2 regions of the Sphingomonas anseongensis genome follow, and region 1 is predicted to be linked to the other one. Evidence: predicted binding sites of a transcription regulator. Region 1 holds the regulator's gene; the other holds the start of a gene.
What was found. Region 1 encodes LexA, which represses DNA repair genes until DNA is damaged. Its sites were predicted from a motif close to GTTCCNCNCTTGTTCT; they were not measured.
Positions count from the first base shown of each region.

Region 2: a site for LexA is predicted at 2,843-2,858, ahead of LZ519_RS03170 (S24 family peptidase). Genes of this name have one in related genera too.

Region 1 is NZ_JAMGBC010000001.1:254,976-262,846, forward strand. It holds gene gltX (glutamate--tRNA ligase) at 1-1,293, opposite strand, end outside; gene LZ519_RS01365 (ComEC/Rec2 family competence protein) at 1,322-3,490, shown strand; gene LZ519_RS01370 (DUF4242 domain-containing protein) at 3,497-3,769, shown strand; gene LZ519_RS01375 (VOC family protein) at 3,771-4,115, opposite strand; gene lexA (transcriptional repressor LexA) at 4,118-4,765, opposite strand; gene LZ519_RS01385 (peptidylprolyl isomerase) at 4,841-6,778, opposite strand; gene tpiA (triose-phosphate isomerase) at 6,887-7,636, shown strand; gene secG (preprotein translocase subunit SecG) at 7,680-7,871, shown strand, end outside.
Region 2 is NZ_JAMGBC010000001.1:620,267-628,137, reverse strand. It holds gene LZ519_RS03195 (mechanosensitive ion channel family protein) at 1-326, opposite strand, end outside; gene LZ519_RS03190 (DNA topoisomerase IB) at 361-1,383, opposite strand; gene LZ519_RS03185 (type 1 glutamine amidotransferase domain-containing protein) at 1,445-1,993, shown strand; gene LZ519_RS03180 (hypothetical protein) at 2,029-2,334, shown strand; gene LZ519_RS03175 (hypothetical protein) at 2,336-2,668, opposite strand; gene LZ519_RS03170 (S24 family peptidase) at 2,935-3,582, shown strand; gene LZ519_RS03165 (hypothetical protein) at 3,587-3,757, opposite strand; gene LZ519_RS03160 (TIR domain-containing protein) at 3,796-5,694, opposite strand; gene LZ519_RS03155 (hypothetical protein) at 5,829-6,038, shown strand; gene LZ519_RS03150 (autotransporter assembly complex protein TamA) at 6,089-7,871, shown strand, end outside.

The sequences.
Region 1 (7,871 bases):
CTGGGCGAGCTTTCCAAGCTTCACGCCCTCTTGCTCCGCAACTTCGCGGATGCACTGCTCGAGGCCATCGTGATCCCAACTTCCGAGCTTTGACAGCGCTCCATGCGCGGCGGCTAAAAGCTTGCGCGCGTCGCCGTCGAGGAGTGCGGCCGCGGCCGGATCCATATCCAGCGGGCGCTTGTCGAACAGGAACCGCGCCGCATCCGCGAGCTGGTTGAGCGTCTGCGCGCGGGCCTTGAGCTCGGGCATCGCACGAACAAGCAGGTCGCGCTGGTCCGAGGTGAGGGCTCCGAGCCTCGGCGCGACCAACTGCGCGAGCCGGCCATCGTCCGCCTCGCGCATGTAATGGCCGTTCAAATTCTCGAGCTTCTTGAAATCGAAACGCGAAGGCGACTTGCCGACGTGCGCGAGGTCGAACCATTCGACTGCCTGGTCGCGGCTGATGATTTCGTCGTCGCCGTGACCCCAGCCGAGCCGAAGCAGGTAATTGGAAACCGCTTCAGGTAGCAGCCCCAGTTCGTCGCGGTAAGAATCGACACCCAGTGCGCCGTGGCGCTTCGACAGCTTCGCTCCGTCGGCGCCGTGGATCAACGGCACGTGCGCATAGATCGGCTCCGGCCAGCCCATGGAGCGGATGATCGCGAGCTGCCGGAACGCGTTGTTGAGATGATCGTCGCCGCGGATCACGTGCGTGATTCCCATGTCATGGTCGTCGACCACCACCGCTAGCATGTAGGTCGGCGTTCCGTCGGAGCGCAGCAGCACGAAATCGTCGATTTCCGCATTCTGGACCGCGACGCGCCCCTGAACCCGGTCCTCGATCACCGTCTCGCCGTCCTGCGGCGCCTTCAGCCTGATGACGAAGGGTTCGCCGTCGGGTCCGTCGCTCCGCTCGCGCCAGGGGCTGCGGATCCGGAATGGGCGCCGTTCCTCCTGTGCCTTCGCCCGCTCGGCGGCCAGCTCATCCTGGCTCATGTAGCAACGGTAAGCGTGCCCGCGGTCGAGCATCTTGTGGGCAATCTCGGCATGGCGAGCCCAGAATTGCGACTGGTAATATTCGTGCCCGTTCCAATCGAGGCCGAGCCAGCGCATCCCGTCGAGGATGGCGTCGATCGCCTCCTTGGTGGAACGCGCCTTGTCGGTGTCTTCGATCCGAAGCAGGAACTTGCCGCCGTGATGGCGGGCGAACAGCCAGTTGAACAGCGCGGTTCGAGCGCCGCCGATGTGAAGGAATCCGGTCGGCGACGGCGCGAACCTTGTCACCACCGGCTGAGAACTACCGCTTGCGCTCAAGCGCGCTTTCCTCTTTTTTCGTTGTGCAATGCAATGGACGAGCGCCCCTAACATAGAGGGTGCGCCTCTTCCACAGCGGGCTCGGGGCTATTGGGAGGAGCGCTTTCGCGCTGGCCGGGAAAGGGTTGAAGCCCTTCTCGAGGCCGAGCGCGCGCAGCTGCCGCCGTGGGCGGTGGTCGGCTTCGGCGCGGGCATCGCCTGCTGGTTCGCGCTGGGTTCCCGAACCGAATGGCTCGCGCTCCTCGCAATAGCTTCCGGAGTGGCTATCGCCGGCTTCACCGTCGGCGGCGGCAGGGCCGAGCGCGCGGCCGGATGGTTCGCCCTGATGATGGCCCTGGGCTGCGGCCTGATCTGGATTCGCTCCGAGCGAGTCGCAGCGCCCCGCATCGATCGCCCGCTCGTCTCTACCTTCAACGGTCTGATCGAGCGTGTTGAGCCTCGGGTGGCAAAGGGCGACGTTCGGCTAACGCTCGCTCCGACCGATCCTTCGCTTCCGCCCAGGGTACGGGTCTCGGTCAAGGCAGACTCATTTCCGCAGGGCCTGACGAGCGGCGCGCGAATCGCCGTCCGCGCCCGCCTGGCTCCGCCGCCGCCGATGGTTCTGCCGGGAACCTACGATTTCGCGCGCGATCTCTGGTTTCAGCGCATCGGTGGCGTCGGCAAGGCGCTGGGACCGGTCGAGGTGCTGGCGCCGGGAAGATCCGACGGTCTCGACGGCGTCCGCGATCAGCTCGGCCGGCACATCCGCGAGCGCTTGCCGGGCCCTTCCGGCGGAATCGCCACGGCGCTTGCAACGGGCGACCAGAACGCGGTCGGCGAGGACGATGCCGACGCCATGCGAAGGAGCGGCCTGACGCATTTGCTGTCGGTCAGCGGCCTCCACATCGCCGCGGTCATCGCCGCAGCCATGTTGCTGACCCTGAAGTTGCTGGCACTGTCGGAGCGGCTGGCACTTAGGTTCAACCTGGTGCTGGTCGCCGCTGCGGCCGGAGCGGTCGCGGGCATCGCCTACACCCTTCTCACCGGCGCCCAGGTTCCGACGGTCAGGAGCTGCATCGTTGCACTGCTCGTGCTGGCGGGAATCGCCCTCGGCCGCGAGGCGCTCAGCATTCGCCTGCTGAGCGTCGCCGCGCTCGCGATCCTGCTTATCAAGCCCGAATCCATCGCCGGCGCGAGCTTCCAGCTCAGCTTCGCCGCGGTCACCGCTATTATCGCCTTGCATTCGACCGGCTGGGCCCGCCGTACCTTCATGAGGCGCGACGAAGGCCCGTTCGCGCGGCTTGGCCGGGCACTCCTGGCGATGACGGCGACCGGCCTTGCAGTCGAGCTCACCCTGATTCCGCTCGCGCTCTACCATTTCCACAAGGCCGGCCTGTACGGGATCGGCGCGAACCTGGTCGCGATCCCCCTCACTACCTTCGTCATCATGCCGCTGGAGGCCGCATCGCTCCTGCTCGACCTGGTCGGGCTGGGCGCGCCTTTCTGGTACCTCACCGGTCTTTCTATCCAGTTCCTGCTGTGGCTCGCGCACTGGGTCGGAAGCGCCAGCGGAGCCGTCGCCACGCTCGCGTCGATGCCGGGTTGGGCCTTCGCTTTTATGATCGCCGGCGGATTGTGGCTGGCGATGTGGAACGGGCGAGTGCGCCTGCTTGGGCTCGTCCCGGTCGCTCTCGGGGCGACCGGAGCGGCGCTGGCGCCTTCGCCCGACCTGCTGGTGACCGGCGACGGCAAGCATCTCGCGGTCGTCGAGAGCGACGGCGCCCCGCGAATCCTTCGCAGCCGAACCGGCGATTTCATCCGCGACGTCTTTGCCGAGACCGCGGGCTTCGACGGCGATCCGCTGGTTCTCGAGGAAGCGCCGTTCGCGAACTGCTCGCGCGACTCCTGCGTCGCCGACGTGATGAGGGAAGGGCGGACGTGGCGAGTACTCGCGACCCGCTCGACCGCCTCGATCGCCTGGCGCGACCTCGTCCGCTCCTGCGCGGCTTCAGACATCGCCGTATCGGACCGCTGGCTTCCGCGCAGTTGCAGTCCCAGATGGCTCAAGCTCGATCGGGACTCGCTCGGTCGCACCGGCGGCGTTGCGATTTATCTCCGGGGGGCGCCGCGCGTGGTCACCGTGTCGAGCCAGCTTGGCCAGCACCCGTGGGCGCCTGCGCCGCCATCTGCTATGCGGTCGCGAAAGCGAGGGAGGTGAAATTTCATGCCACAATATGTGATCGAGCGTGACATGCCGGGTGTCGGGAAGCTCGGGGTACCCGATCTCAAGAACGCGTCCCAGACGAGCTGCAACGTGCTTCGTGACCTCGGCCCCACGATCCAGTGGGTCCACAGCTATGTGACCGACGACAAGATCTACTGCGTCTACCGCGCTCCCAACGAGGAGATTATCCGCGAGCATGCGCAGCGCGGCGGCTTCCCCGCCAACAAGATTTCCGAGGTCAGAAGCGTCATCGACCCGACGACGGCGGAATAAGCTAGAGCTCGCTCCACACGGCGAGCTCGCTTCCCGACGGATCGATAAAGTGAAACCTCCGTCCGCCGGGAAAGGAGAAGATGGGCTTGGCTATCACTCCGCCGGCCTTGCTCACGGCGTCGAACACCGCCTCGAGGTCCGCGACCCGGATGACGGGCAGCGGTGCCGAGATCGAATCGTCCGGCTGGCCGTTCAGCCCGACGTCCACGTCGCCAGTGGTCGTCGCTGAATAATCCGGCCCGTAATCGGTGAAAGTCCAGCCGAACGCTTTCGAATAGAAAGCCCGGGTGAACTCGTGCGCGGTCGCGCTCGGAAGCTCGACATAGTCGATCCTGGGATCGGCCATCGTCAGTAGCGCCGGATCAGGCCGCTCAGGCGTCCCTGGATCTGGACACGGCCCTCCTCGTAGCGCTGCGGCTCATAGCGCGAATTGGCGGGGTCCAGCCGGATCACCTGTCCTTCGCGCCGGTACGTCTTGAGCGTCGCTTCCTCATTGTCGATTAGGGCGACGACGATCTCCCCGTCGCGGGCGGTATCCACCTTCCTGATCAGCGCGAAATCTCCGTCGAGGATTCCCTCCTCAACCATCGAATCGCCCGAGACTTCGAGCGCGTAATGCTCGCCCGGCCCCAGAAGCGCAGCCGGAACCGCAAAGCCTTCGGTGCCCTGCAGGGCCTCGATCGGAGTGCCTGCCGCGATTCGTCCGTGCAGCGGGATTTCGATCGTGTCGTTCGCTGCCACCGGAGTGACCGGCCTCGGCGTCATAGGCGCCGGCGCACTCGACTCGGGGAGCTTCACCACCTCGAGAGCACGCGCCCGATTGGCTAGCCGCCGAATGAACCCGCGCTCCTCAAGAGCCGAAATAAGCCTGTGCACGCCGGACTTGGACTTGAGTGCGAGCGCCTCGCGCATCTCGTCGAAGCTCGGGCTGACGCCTGTTTCGCCAAGTCGCTGGTTGACGAAGAGGAGAAGCTCGCGTTGCTTTGCGGTCAGCATTTCCGTGGCCCCCATAGCATGAACAGACAGGGAACGTGTAGGAAACAAATGCCTGCAGGTCAAGCGAGCTGAAGCTTAAAGCGAGCCCGCTGTGATCCGCTTCTTGGTCGCCTGGATCGCCGCTTGGTTCCGCTTGACCCCGACCGCGTTCTTGACTGCCGCCTGGAACTGCTGCGCATATTCCTGCGCCAAGGGCTGCGAGAATTCGTTCTGGACTTCGGTGATCAGCCCCGGCTGGCCGGTAGCGTTGCCGGGCACGATCTTGTCGACCTTGACGACGAAGAAACCGCGGCCCTGCGGGTCTGCGCCGACCTTGGCCGTTCCCGACGCGCTGCTGAACAGCACCCGAAGCGGTGCAGGGACCTTGTCGCCAAGCTCGGACAGCTGGATCCGGCGGGCCCTCATCGGCTGGATGGCCGGAAGCGGCTTGCCTGCGGCCTTCACGGCTTCCGCAAGCGATCCCTTGCCGCGCGCCTTGGCAGCTATCGAGTTCGCGACTGCCTTGGCCTGGGCGAGCGCTTGCCCGCGGATCCAGTCGGTCCTGACCCGGTCCTTGATCGACGCCAGCGGCGCCGGCGCGCTCGACACGATCTGCGCCGGGGAAACCAGCGCAAAGCCCTTGTCGCCGGCGAGCTGCTCGACGACCGGATCGTCCGTCGCCGAAAGCTCGAAGCCGCTCTTGAGCACGGGCACGAGGTCCTCGGGGAACTTGTAGGCTGAGTCGCCGCGCTGGACTCCGCTCGCCGTGATCAGGGGGGTTACCGTCACGGACAGATTCGCCGACTTTACGGTCTCGTCGAAGTTCGCCCCGTCGTCGATCTTGTCCTGCACCTTGTCGACCAGCGTCGCGAGCGCGTCGGCCCGCTTTTCGGCGTTCAGCTTCGCCGCGATCTCGTCGCTCGCCTGGGCCAGCGACTTGCCCGCCTGCGTCTGCGCGGATTCGATCTTGATCACGTGCCAGCCGAGCTCCGACTGGATCGGCCCGATAACCGTGCCGGTCTTGGCTGCAAATGCGGTCGCGGCGACCTTCGCTCCGGCGACGTCGGTGAACTGGTCGCGGGTCTGCGGGCCGAGCTGGACGTCCTGCGCCCCGAGCCCCGCCGGCTTCACCGCGTCGACGAAGCTTTGGCCGGAGCGCGCGCGCTGAGCGATTCCGGCGGCGACCTTCTGGTCCGGCACGACCGCCTGGTCGATCGCCCGAACGTCCTTAGCTCCGTAAACGTCCTGGTGAGCCTTGTAATACGCCTCGATCTCCTGGGGCGTAGCAGAGACACCGGCGAGCTGTTCCGGCCCGATCCTGGCGATCTTCAGCACCCTTTGTTCGGGGACCATGTAGCGCGCCCGGTTGGCGGAATAATATTGCTGGAGCTGCGCGTCGCTCGGGTTGAGCCCTGCAGCGAACGCCTCGATCGGGATCAGCGCCACCTGGCCCTCCCGCTGCTCGAGAAGCATCGAAGCATAAGGCGTGGCGACCCCGATCGGCACCCGGGCATTGTTCGCCACGGGCGTTACCAACAGCTGCTGAAGCAAGGTGCCGGAGATGATGTCGCGGACCTCCGCGTCGGTCAGATGCTCGCGGGCGAGGAAGGTCTGGTAGCCCTGGATGCTGACTTCGCCAGCAAGGCCGCGAACGCCCGGAAGCTGCGCGATCTCCTTGTCGATCAGGCGCTTGGAAAGGACGAAGCCGTTCTTGGCGGCGAACGCCTGCAGCGACCGAAGCTCGATCAGGCTTTCGAGCAGCGGGTCGAAGTCGGCGGCGAGCTCCGGATAGCCGGCTTCAGGGTTCTGCTGCCGGACCTGGCCAAGGCGCCGCTGCATCGCCGAGCTCATGTCGCGATCGGTGACGCTGCGCGATCCCACTCTTGCCAAGGTGTCACTGCTGAGCCCGCCGCCGCCCAGGCTAACGCTGCTGATATCCCCGGCGGCAAAGCCGATCAGGATCAGAAGGCCGACGATTCCGATGATGGCGGTGCCAATCGTCGACTTGGACATGCTGCGGAAATATCTGAGCATAACGGTTGGCAACTCTCTGGAAAGAAGCGGTTGGCAGCCGCTTTACGGGTGGGCGCTTGCGCCTTCAAGCGGGGCGAGGCTACGGCACCGCGCAAGGAGAGGAAAGGCATGGCACGGACCAAGCTCGTCGTTGGAAACTGGAAGATGTACGGCGTCGGAAGCGATATCGCGGAGATCGAGGCGATCGCCGCTTCTGCCAAAAAATTTCCCCAGGTTGAGACGGGCCTGTGCGTTCCGGCGACGCTGATCGAGCGCGCGGTCCGCGCTGTCCCTGGCTTCCCCATCGGCGCCCAGGACGTGCATTTCGCGGAGAAGGGCGCCCACACGGGCTGCGTGGCCACCGCGATGCTGGTGGACGCAGGTGCGACGATGGCGATCGTCGGCCACTCCGAACGCCGTGATGCGCAGCGTGAGACCGACGACGAGGTGCGGCAGAAGGCGTCCGCGGCGCTCGACGCCGGGCTTCTCACCATCCTGTGCGTCGGCGAATCCCTCACCGTCCGCGAGGCCGGCGATGCAGTGCCGAATGTCGAGCGCCAGCTGGACTCGTCGCTCCCGCGCGGCATCGACGTTTCAAAGCTCGCCCTTGCTTATGAACCCATCTGGGCGATCGGAACGGGACGGACCGCGACGGCAGCCGACATCGGCGAGATGCATTCGGCCCTGCGCCGCAGGCTTCGCGCCGCCTACGGTGACGCCGGAGACGAGATTCGGATCCTTTACGGAGGTTCGGTCAAGCCGATGAACGCGGCCGAGATCTTCTCGGTGAAGGATGTGGACGGTGCTCTCGTCGGCGGAGCCAGCCTCAAGGCTGCGGATTTCGTTCCGATCATCGAAGCTGCGGCGTTGAAAGCCTGAGCCTCACTCGCTAAGTCGCCGCGGCAACAGATAAGGCTTCCCGATGCTCTTCACCTTCCTCCTGATCATCCAGACGATCGTCGCCGCCGCCCTCGTCGGCGTGATCCTCATGCAGCGCTCCGAAGGCGGGGGCCTCGGGGTGGGCGGAAGCTCGTCGGGTTTGATGACTGCTCGCGGAGCCGCGGACTTCCTCACCCGCTCCACCGCGGTCCTCGCCGCACTCTTCATCATCCTC
Region 2 (7,871 bases), 370 kb from region 1:
CACACCGCCGCCTGCAACGCCGCGACGATGATGAACGCGACATCGATCAGGCGAGCGATCCGCTCCGGCGGCTCTGAGTAGCTGGCGAGCACGTCGAGCGCGGCGACGACCATGAATACGATGCTGGTCCTGGCGAACACGCGCCCGATCACCGAGCGCCAGGTGCGGCAATGTGGGTCCCTGGCGGCGATCTGGCGGCCGATTTCGCGAAGGACGAGCATCAGCGCGACCGCAGCGACGGCCGCGGCGGCGCCGATCATCAGCTCGTGCCGGTTCTGCGCCAGCCAGGCGGCGGCGCGCGAGGGCCACATGATGCGCTCGTCCATCGCCGGCGGTCATGGCCGGTTCGGGCCGTGGAAATCAAGCAGCGCGCTTGCGCTGCGTGCCTTGCTTTCGCTCCAGGAATTTGAGGAAGCCGACTTCCGGAGACGACAACCACTTGCGCTTGCGCTGCGGCTCGATGCCGCCAAGCGGGTCGCGCGGATTGTCCTTTATCGCCTCGATCAGCGCCGGGTGGACATAAGACTTGCGGCTGATCGCCGGCGTGTTCCCAAGCGCTTCCGCCACGGGCTCGACGACGGTCTGGACGCTGACCCGGCTCGCTTCGTCCGCTTCCAGAATCTCGCCGTAGGCGATGACGCTCGCCCACCAGGTGCGGAAATGCTTGGCTGTGAACTCGCCTCCGCTCGCTTCGCGAATGTAGGCGTTGACGTCATCGGACGTGATCGGGTGCGGCACCCCTTCGCCGTTGATGTACTGGAACAGCGCCTGGCCGGGCAGCTCCTTGCACTGGCGGACGATCCGGCCAAGCCGCCGATCGGTGATGACCAGCTCGTGGAGCTTCCCGTGCTTGCCGTTGAAGCGCATCTTCACCTTGCCGCCGTCGGTGTTCACATGGCGGCAGAGAAGCGTCGTCGCACCAAAGCTCTTGTTGTCCTGTGCGTAGCGTTCGTTCCCAATGCGCAGATATTCGGTGTCGAGGAGCCGGACGACGGCAGCGAGCACCTTCTCCCGGCTCATTCCCGTGCTGCCAAGATCCTCCTCCACCCGCGTCCTGATCTTCGGTAGCGCCTCGCCGAACTGGAGGAGGCCGGAGAATTTCTTCTTGTCGGCCCGGGCGCGGAAGTCAGGATGGTAGCGATATTGCTTGCGGCCCCGCGCATCGATCCCGGTCGCCTGCAGATGCCCGTTGGAATCCTTGCAGAACCAGGCGTCGGTATAGGCCGGGGGAAGGCCCAGCGAATTGAGCCGGTCGATCGTGTCGCGGTCGGTCACGCGTTCACCCGCCTCGTCGAAATAGGCCCAGTAGCGGCCCATCCGCTTGCGCGAGTACCCTGGCTCGCTATCGCTGCTGTGGCGCAACCTTTGCTTCTGTTCCGGCATGATCGCCTAAGCGACCGGCGGGGCAGGGCGGTTCCTGCTGTTCGCCGAACGGAGTCACCAAGTGCCGAAAATCCGCGATTCAAGGGTGCTCATCGTCGCCACCGACGGGTTCGAGGAGTCGGAGCTGTTCGGCCCGCGCGAAATGCTGATGGCGATGGGCGCGCAGGTAATGCTCGCCTCGCCGGACTTGAGGCCGATCCAGGCGACGGTGCACGACGATCCGGGCAGGACGATCCGGCCCGACGTGAGGATCGAGGACGCTCGCTCGGCCGATTTCGACGCGTTGGTCCTGCCCGGCGGGGTCCGAAACCCGGATGCCCTGCGAATGAACAAGCCGGCGATTGCGCTGATCAGGGAGTTTGCGCAGGCGGGCAAGCCGGTTGCCGCGATCTGCCATGGCCCTTGGCTGCTCGTGGAAGCCGATCTCGTGCGGGGCAGAAAAGTTACGGGATGGCCTTCGATCCGCACAGATCTCTCCAATGCCGGGGCGAAGGTCGTGGACGAACCGGCGACGATCGATGGGAACATCCTGACCAGCCGCAACCCCGACGACGTGAAGCCCTTTACGGAAGCGCTCGTTGAGCTGATCGAATCCTCGGCGTCTGCCTAACCAGCCGGCAACCTTTGGCAGGGTAGGAAGCGTGAATGGCCCTTCTCGCCCGACTCCTCGCACGCCGATGCTTCGAGCTTCCCGAGTTCGAGCTCCGCCCGCTCGAGTTCGAGAGCGAGGCGGCGGAGGAGCTTGCCGAATTGCTGCTCGACAAGCCCATGGCGGTGAGCGCCACCAACGTCGTTGCGATGCCGCGGCCCATGCCCACCGCCGGCGAATTGCGCGATTCGATCGAGCGCCACCTGCGCAACAAGGCAAGTGGCGCCGGCGCTGGCGAGCGCCTCAGTCCGGCCGACGAACTGAAACTTGCGCTCGCCGAGCTTCGCCAGTCGCTCGCTTAAACTAGTCCTCGACCGTCAACGCCTCGATGGTGAGCACCAGCGAGCCGTCCGGTTGTTGATCGGGCTCGCCTGCAAGCGCGATGTCGGCAACCACATGGCCGGGGATGGAGAACTCGGAATCTTCAAGTCCGTTAACCAGCCTTGCCACTATCGCCCCCGCATCCGGCGCTGGGACACGAAGGCGAATTTTGTGTTGCTCGCCTGTAAAGGTTAATGATTGCCAATCCGTTGAACGGAACTCGGTAAGCAAAATCCTATCGCGGTTTACGCCGCCACGCCGAAGCAGGGAACGCAGCAACCCCGCGGCGGCGGGGGACATGGCCAGCCGCATCATTGCGGCGTCTCCAGATAGGCGAGAACCCGCTGTATAGTTCGCGGGCGCGGCTCTCTCCCCTTGCGCAGATCGAAAACAAACCGCGGATCGCCGACAGCATCCCGGCCGAATCGGGTTGGTGCGACCTCCTGGTGGCGTAGAAATTTCTCGACTTCTCTTAGCAGATACACGCTTATTCCCCACTTCGTCTGACGACTCGGCTGCCCATCCATTCCCAACGCAATTCCTACTTGTCTAGGCACATGCCTACACTTATGAGACCAACCATGGAGTCCAATCCCCGTGCCGTGTTGGAGCGCCTCTGCGCCGAGCGCGGCGAAGATTTCGCCGGATTGTCGCGAATGCTCGGCCGCAACTCGGCCTACATCCAGCAATTCGTACGCCGTGGTGTTCCGAGGAAGCTGAAGGAGGAAGAGCGAAAGAAGCTGGCTCGCTTCTTCGGCGTTCCCGAATCCTTGCTCGGCGGCCCGCCCGATGCGGACAAGCCTCCGCCAGGGCTCATTCCCGTGAAGCGGACGCTCGTGCATGCCTCGGCCGGGCCGGGCGCATTTGCCGGGGAGGAAAGGGGAGGACCCTATTTCGCGTTCGACGAGCGCTGGCTCCGGACGCTCACTCCGTCGGCTTCATCGAAGCTGTCGATCATTCGTGTCGAGGGGGATTCGATGGCGCCGACGCTGAATGCCGGCGACGACATCCTGGTCGACCTCGGCGACTGTATGGAGCGGCTCCGGGACGGGATCTACGTCCTTCGCGCGGACGATGTCCTGGTCGTGAAAAGGCTCGCGATCCATCCCACCGGACGACGGGTAACCGTCCAGTCGGACAATCCTGCCTACCCGGACTGGCCCGATTGCGACATCGACGCGATCCACTGCATCGGCCGGGTGATCTGGGCCGGGCGCAAGCTGGGTTGAGACTCTAGCTTCGGCGCCGGTCGAGCAGCCATACGGCGACCGCCACGGCAATTCCCGCGCCAAGGCCGATCCAGACGCCGCGAAGCGCGTTGCCGGTTACGAGGCCGGCGAGGAACCCCAGCAGGACTGCCGCCATGATGAAGCAGCCGCCAGCGCGCTTGTTTTGTCCGTCCATTGCCGCGCCTTGGCAGACCGCGGCTGCAAGCGCCAGCGTCAGGCGGGGAAGTTCATCTTCCGGAGCAGTGCCGCATAGCGGGGATCGCTCCGAAGCGGGTCGATGTACGTGTCGCGCTCCACTCGGAGCAATCCCGAATCGCGGATTACCCATGCCCGATCGAGCGCCGCGAAGGCTCGATCCTTATCGCCGAGCTGCGCATAGACCTCGGCATATTGGTAGCTTGCGGCGTCGCCATAGGATTGGCGCATCTTCTCGATCACCGCCGGCACCTCCTTGCTCTTCCCTGTCTGGGCGAGGATCACCGCTTCGTTGACGAGACGGTTGTAATTGTCCGTTGGTGCTCGCTTCAGATAGGCCTGGGCCTCGGCGAGCTTGCCTTGGGCAACGAGCGCAGTCGCGACGATCTCGGGCCAGTTGAACAGATACGGTCGCGTCCGTTCGAGCTTCTGTGAAAACTCGACCGCTTCGTTGAACCGGTGGGCGGCGAGCAGGGCGGAAAAATGAACGAAGTAGGCGTTGACGCTCAACGGATCGAGGTTGATCGCCTGATCGGAAAGCCTGATCGACTCCGTGCTGTTTCCGAGCGCTCCGAGGATGAAGGCATAATCCGACAACACGGCAGGGCTGGCGGGCGCGAGCTGAAGCGCAATCTTATACTCGCGGATTGCGGGCCCAACGTCCAAGACGACGCGGTAAATCTCCGCCAAGGCATGGTGAGCGTTGGCGAGCTTCGGAGCGAGCCGAAGCGCGACCTTGGCGGTTTCCATCGCATCTGAACGAAGCCGCACAAGTTCCGGAAGACCATCGGAATAGGTGCTTGCATACCAATTGGTGAACAGCGCCTTGTTCGCATAAGCATCGGCATATTTCGGATCGAGCTTGATCGCCGCGTCGGCGAGGGAAATGCCCTCCTGCAACGCATCCTTATCGCCGCGCCGGGTCGCTTCGAGCGCCTGAAGCAGAAGCTTTTGGGCCTCAGGGTTCTTTGTGCCTCCGGCGGTGATCGCTTCATGCTCGAACCCGCCGAGCGTGATGCTGAGCGCCCGGGCCACATTCTCGGCTATATCCGTCTGGATGACGATCGCATCGCCCGGTTTGCGATCGTAGTTTTGCGACCAGCGTTCGATCCCGCTCTGGCCGTCGATGAGCTGCGCGCTGACGCGAATGGTCGAGGGGGACTGCCGGACGCTTCCGGTGAGGATGTTGCCGACGCCGAGCTTTTTCGCAGCGGTCTCCGCATCGTCGTTGCGAACCGCTTCCGAGGAGGTTCGGCCTACGACTTTCAGGCCGGCAAGGCGGGCCAGGGCGCTCCGAAGTTCTTCGGCAATTCCATCTGAAAAATAGGCCTGGGAGGGATCGCCGCTCAAATTGGCGAACGGCAGGACGGCGATGCTTCCAGCAGCGGAAGCGGACGTCGGCTTGAAGAGCGCGTAGCCGCCAACGGCAGCGACGGCGACTGCGGCAATGCTGCCTCCGGCAATGACGTTTCGCCGGCTCAGCCCAGTGCCGCCAGAAGCGGAGATCGCCTCACCGCTCGACTCGCCGGCGAGCCTGGCGACCGCAGAAAGGATGGCTTGGAAACGCGGCTCGGAACGGCCGCCCTTCCATCCACTCAGTGGAAGCGCCTGCATCTCCCCAAAGCCCAGCGGTAGATGGACGTTATCGAGAAGCACCGGCACATAGACGCGGCGCTCTTGCGCCCGCGTCGCTTCGTCCTGCACGAACGTGCCTTCCGGCCCGACCGAGCGCTTGCTCCAGACAACGATGACGCATTTGGCTGCGTTGAGCTCGGATTCGATCATGTGGCGCCATTGCGCGCCGCCGCCGATCTGCTCGTCCCACCAGACCGAATAGCCCTCGGCCTCGAGCGCATCGACCAGCGGCTTAACCCGCCGCCGGTCTTCTGCCTTATACGAGACGAATACATCGCTCATTGGTGAGCCCCCGCTCTCGGAGGCAGCTTAGGTCCGATGACAGGCCTTCGCAATCGGCGGAGAGCAGATGGTCAACGCTCCGTTGACGATGTTCATCCGCAGTCCCGAAACGGCTCCGGGGCTAAGGCGCTTCAATGGACTCTCCCTTCATTTCGGGCCGCCCGGCGCTTGCCGATGCAGCGGAGCTGATCGAGCGCTTCGGCGACAATGCCGGTCTCGAGGCAGCCGTCCGTGCGGAGGAGAGCCGCGACGCGGGCAACCTGGTCCGCTTCTGTCACTGGCGGCAGATCGAGCGGGTCATCGTCACGCTGAGCAGCGAGGAAGTGCGCGGAAGCGTTCACTAAATCGTCTGGCCGGTCTGGCGCGGTTCATGTCCGCCCTCTAGTCTGCACCAATGGACGAGCGGGCTGGGGTGGGGGTCATCGCGCGGCTGCTTTGTGCGGCCGCAACGGCGGCATTTGCCTGCGCCCCTGCTGTCGCCCAGCAAGCAAACCCGTCACCCCCACCTGAGCCGCAACCCGATTCCACCTACATCGACCCATCCGCGCCGCTTGACCCCATGCCGGACCTCGGCGTGCCGTGGCCGGAGATCGGCAAGGACCTGCCCGACGCCTCTCAGCAACAGGCGCCCGACGCTCCAGCGGCTGCAATTACCGAGACCGACTCCGAGCATGCCTATGCGATCGTGATCGACGGGCTCGAGCGGCTGGGAAATCGGCAGGAATTGGTGGACGCGTTCGAGAAGCAGTCCGCGCTGTACGAACGGCGAAGGGAGGAAGCCAACGCCGCCCAAATCCAGCGCCGCGCCGAAGACGATTCGGAGCTGCTTGCCGAGCTTCTGCGATCCCAAGGCTATTATGACGCGCTCGTCGAGCCCGCCATCGAACCCGAAGGCTCCGTTCTCCGGGTGACCCTGGAGGCGCAGCCGGGCCAGCAATATCGATTCCGGTCTGTCGAGCTTCCTGGGCTCGAGGCAGCCGGCCCGGACGCCGAGAAACTTCGCCAGTCCTTTGCCGTCAAATTCGGCGATCCCGTGAATGCGCAGGAGGTGATCTCGGCCAACCTTGCGCTCAAGGTTGCGCTGGGCGAGGAGGGTTTCGCTCTCGCCAACATTGGCGAGCAGCAAATCGTCGTCGATCACCAGACCCACCTCGCGACCCTCGTGCTTCCGGTAAACCCGGGGCCGGTTGCTCATTTCGGGGCGATCCGGGTCAGCGGGAAGCCGCCGTTCAGCGCCCGCCACGTCGCCGAGATGGCGAGGTTCAAGCCGGGCCAGAGGTTCGAGCGCGACAGGGTCGACGATCTCCGCCGCGCGCTGATCGCCACCGGCCTTGTCGCCTCCGCGGAGGTTAAGGTCGTGCCGGTGACCGACCAGGGCAGGGTCGACCTCGACGTCACCCTGACTCCGGCTCCGCGCCACACCATAGCTGGGGAGCTTGGCTATGGGACGGGCGAGGGCGCCCGGCTCGACGTCAGCTGGCAGGACCGAAACTTCTTCAACCCGGAAGGAGCGCTCTCGCTGCGCGGAATTCTGGGCACTCGCGAGCAGCTGGCGGGCGTACAGTTCAGGCGCAACAATTTCATGAGGCGCGACCGCGTTCTCGACCTTCAGCTGACCGCCAGCCACACCAAGTTCGACGCATACGAGGCGCGCACCATTCGCTTCCTTGGGAGCATCGAGCGGCAGAGCAACATCATCTGGCGCAAGCGCTGGACCTGGGGCGTGGGCACCGAACTCCTGGCCACCGACGAGCGCGGGGTGTTCAGCGATCCCAACGTGAAGGAAACCAAGACCTTCCTGATCACTGCACTTCCGGTCAGCCTTGCCTATGACGGCAGCGACGATCTCCTGGATCCGACTCGCGGGTTCAGGATGTCCGGCCGGCTCAGCCCGGAAATCTCGGCCAAGTCCGGGTCCTTCGCCTACGCCCGCGCGCAAATCGACGCGAGCGCCTACCTTCCTGTTGCCGGGACAGCTGTTCTCGCCGGGCGGGTGCGCCTGGGAAGCATCCTCGGCGCGGACGCGCCGTCGATTGCGCCGTCGAGGCGATTCTATTCGGGCGGCGGCGGATCGGTTCGCGGATATGGCTACCAGCGCGTCGGGCCGGTCGACTTCGAAAACGATCCGGTGGGAGGGAAGACCCTCACCGAGTTCGCGCTCGAGGCCCGGTTCCGGC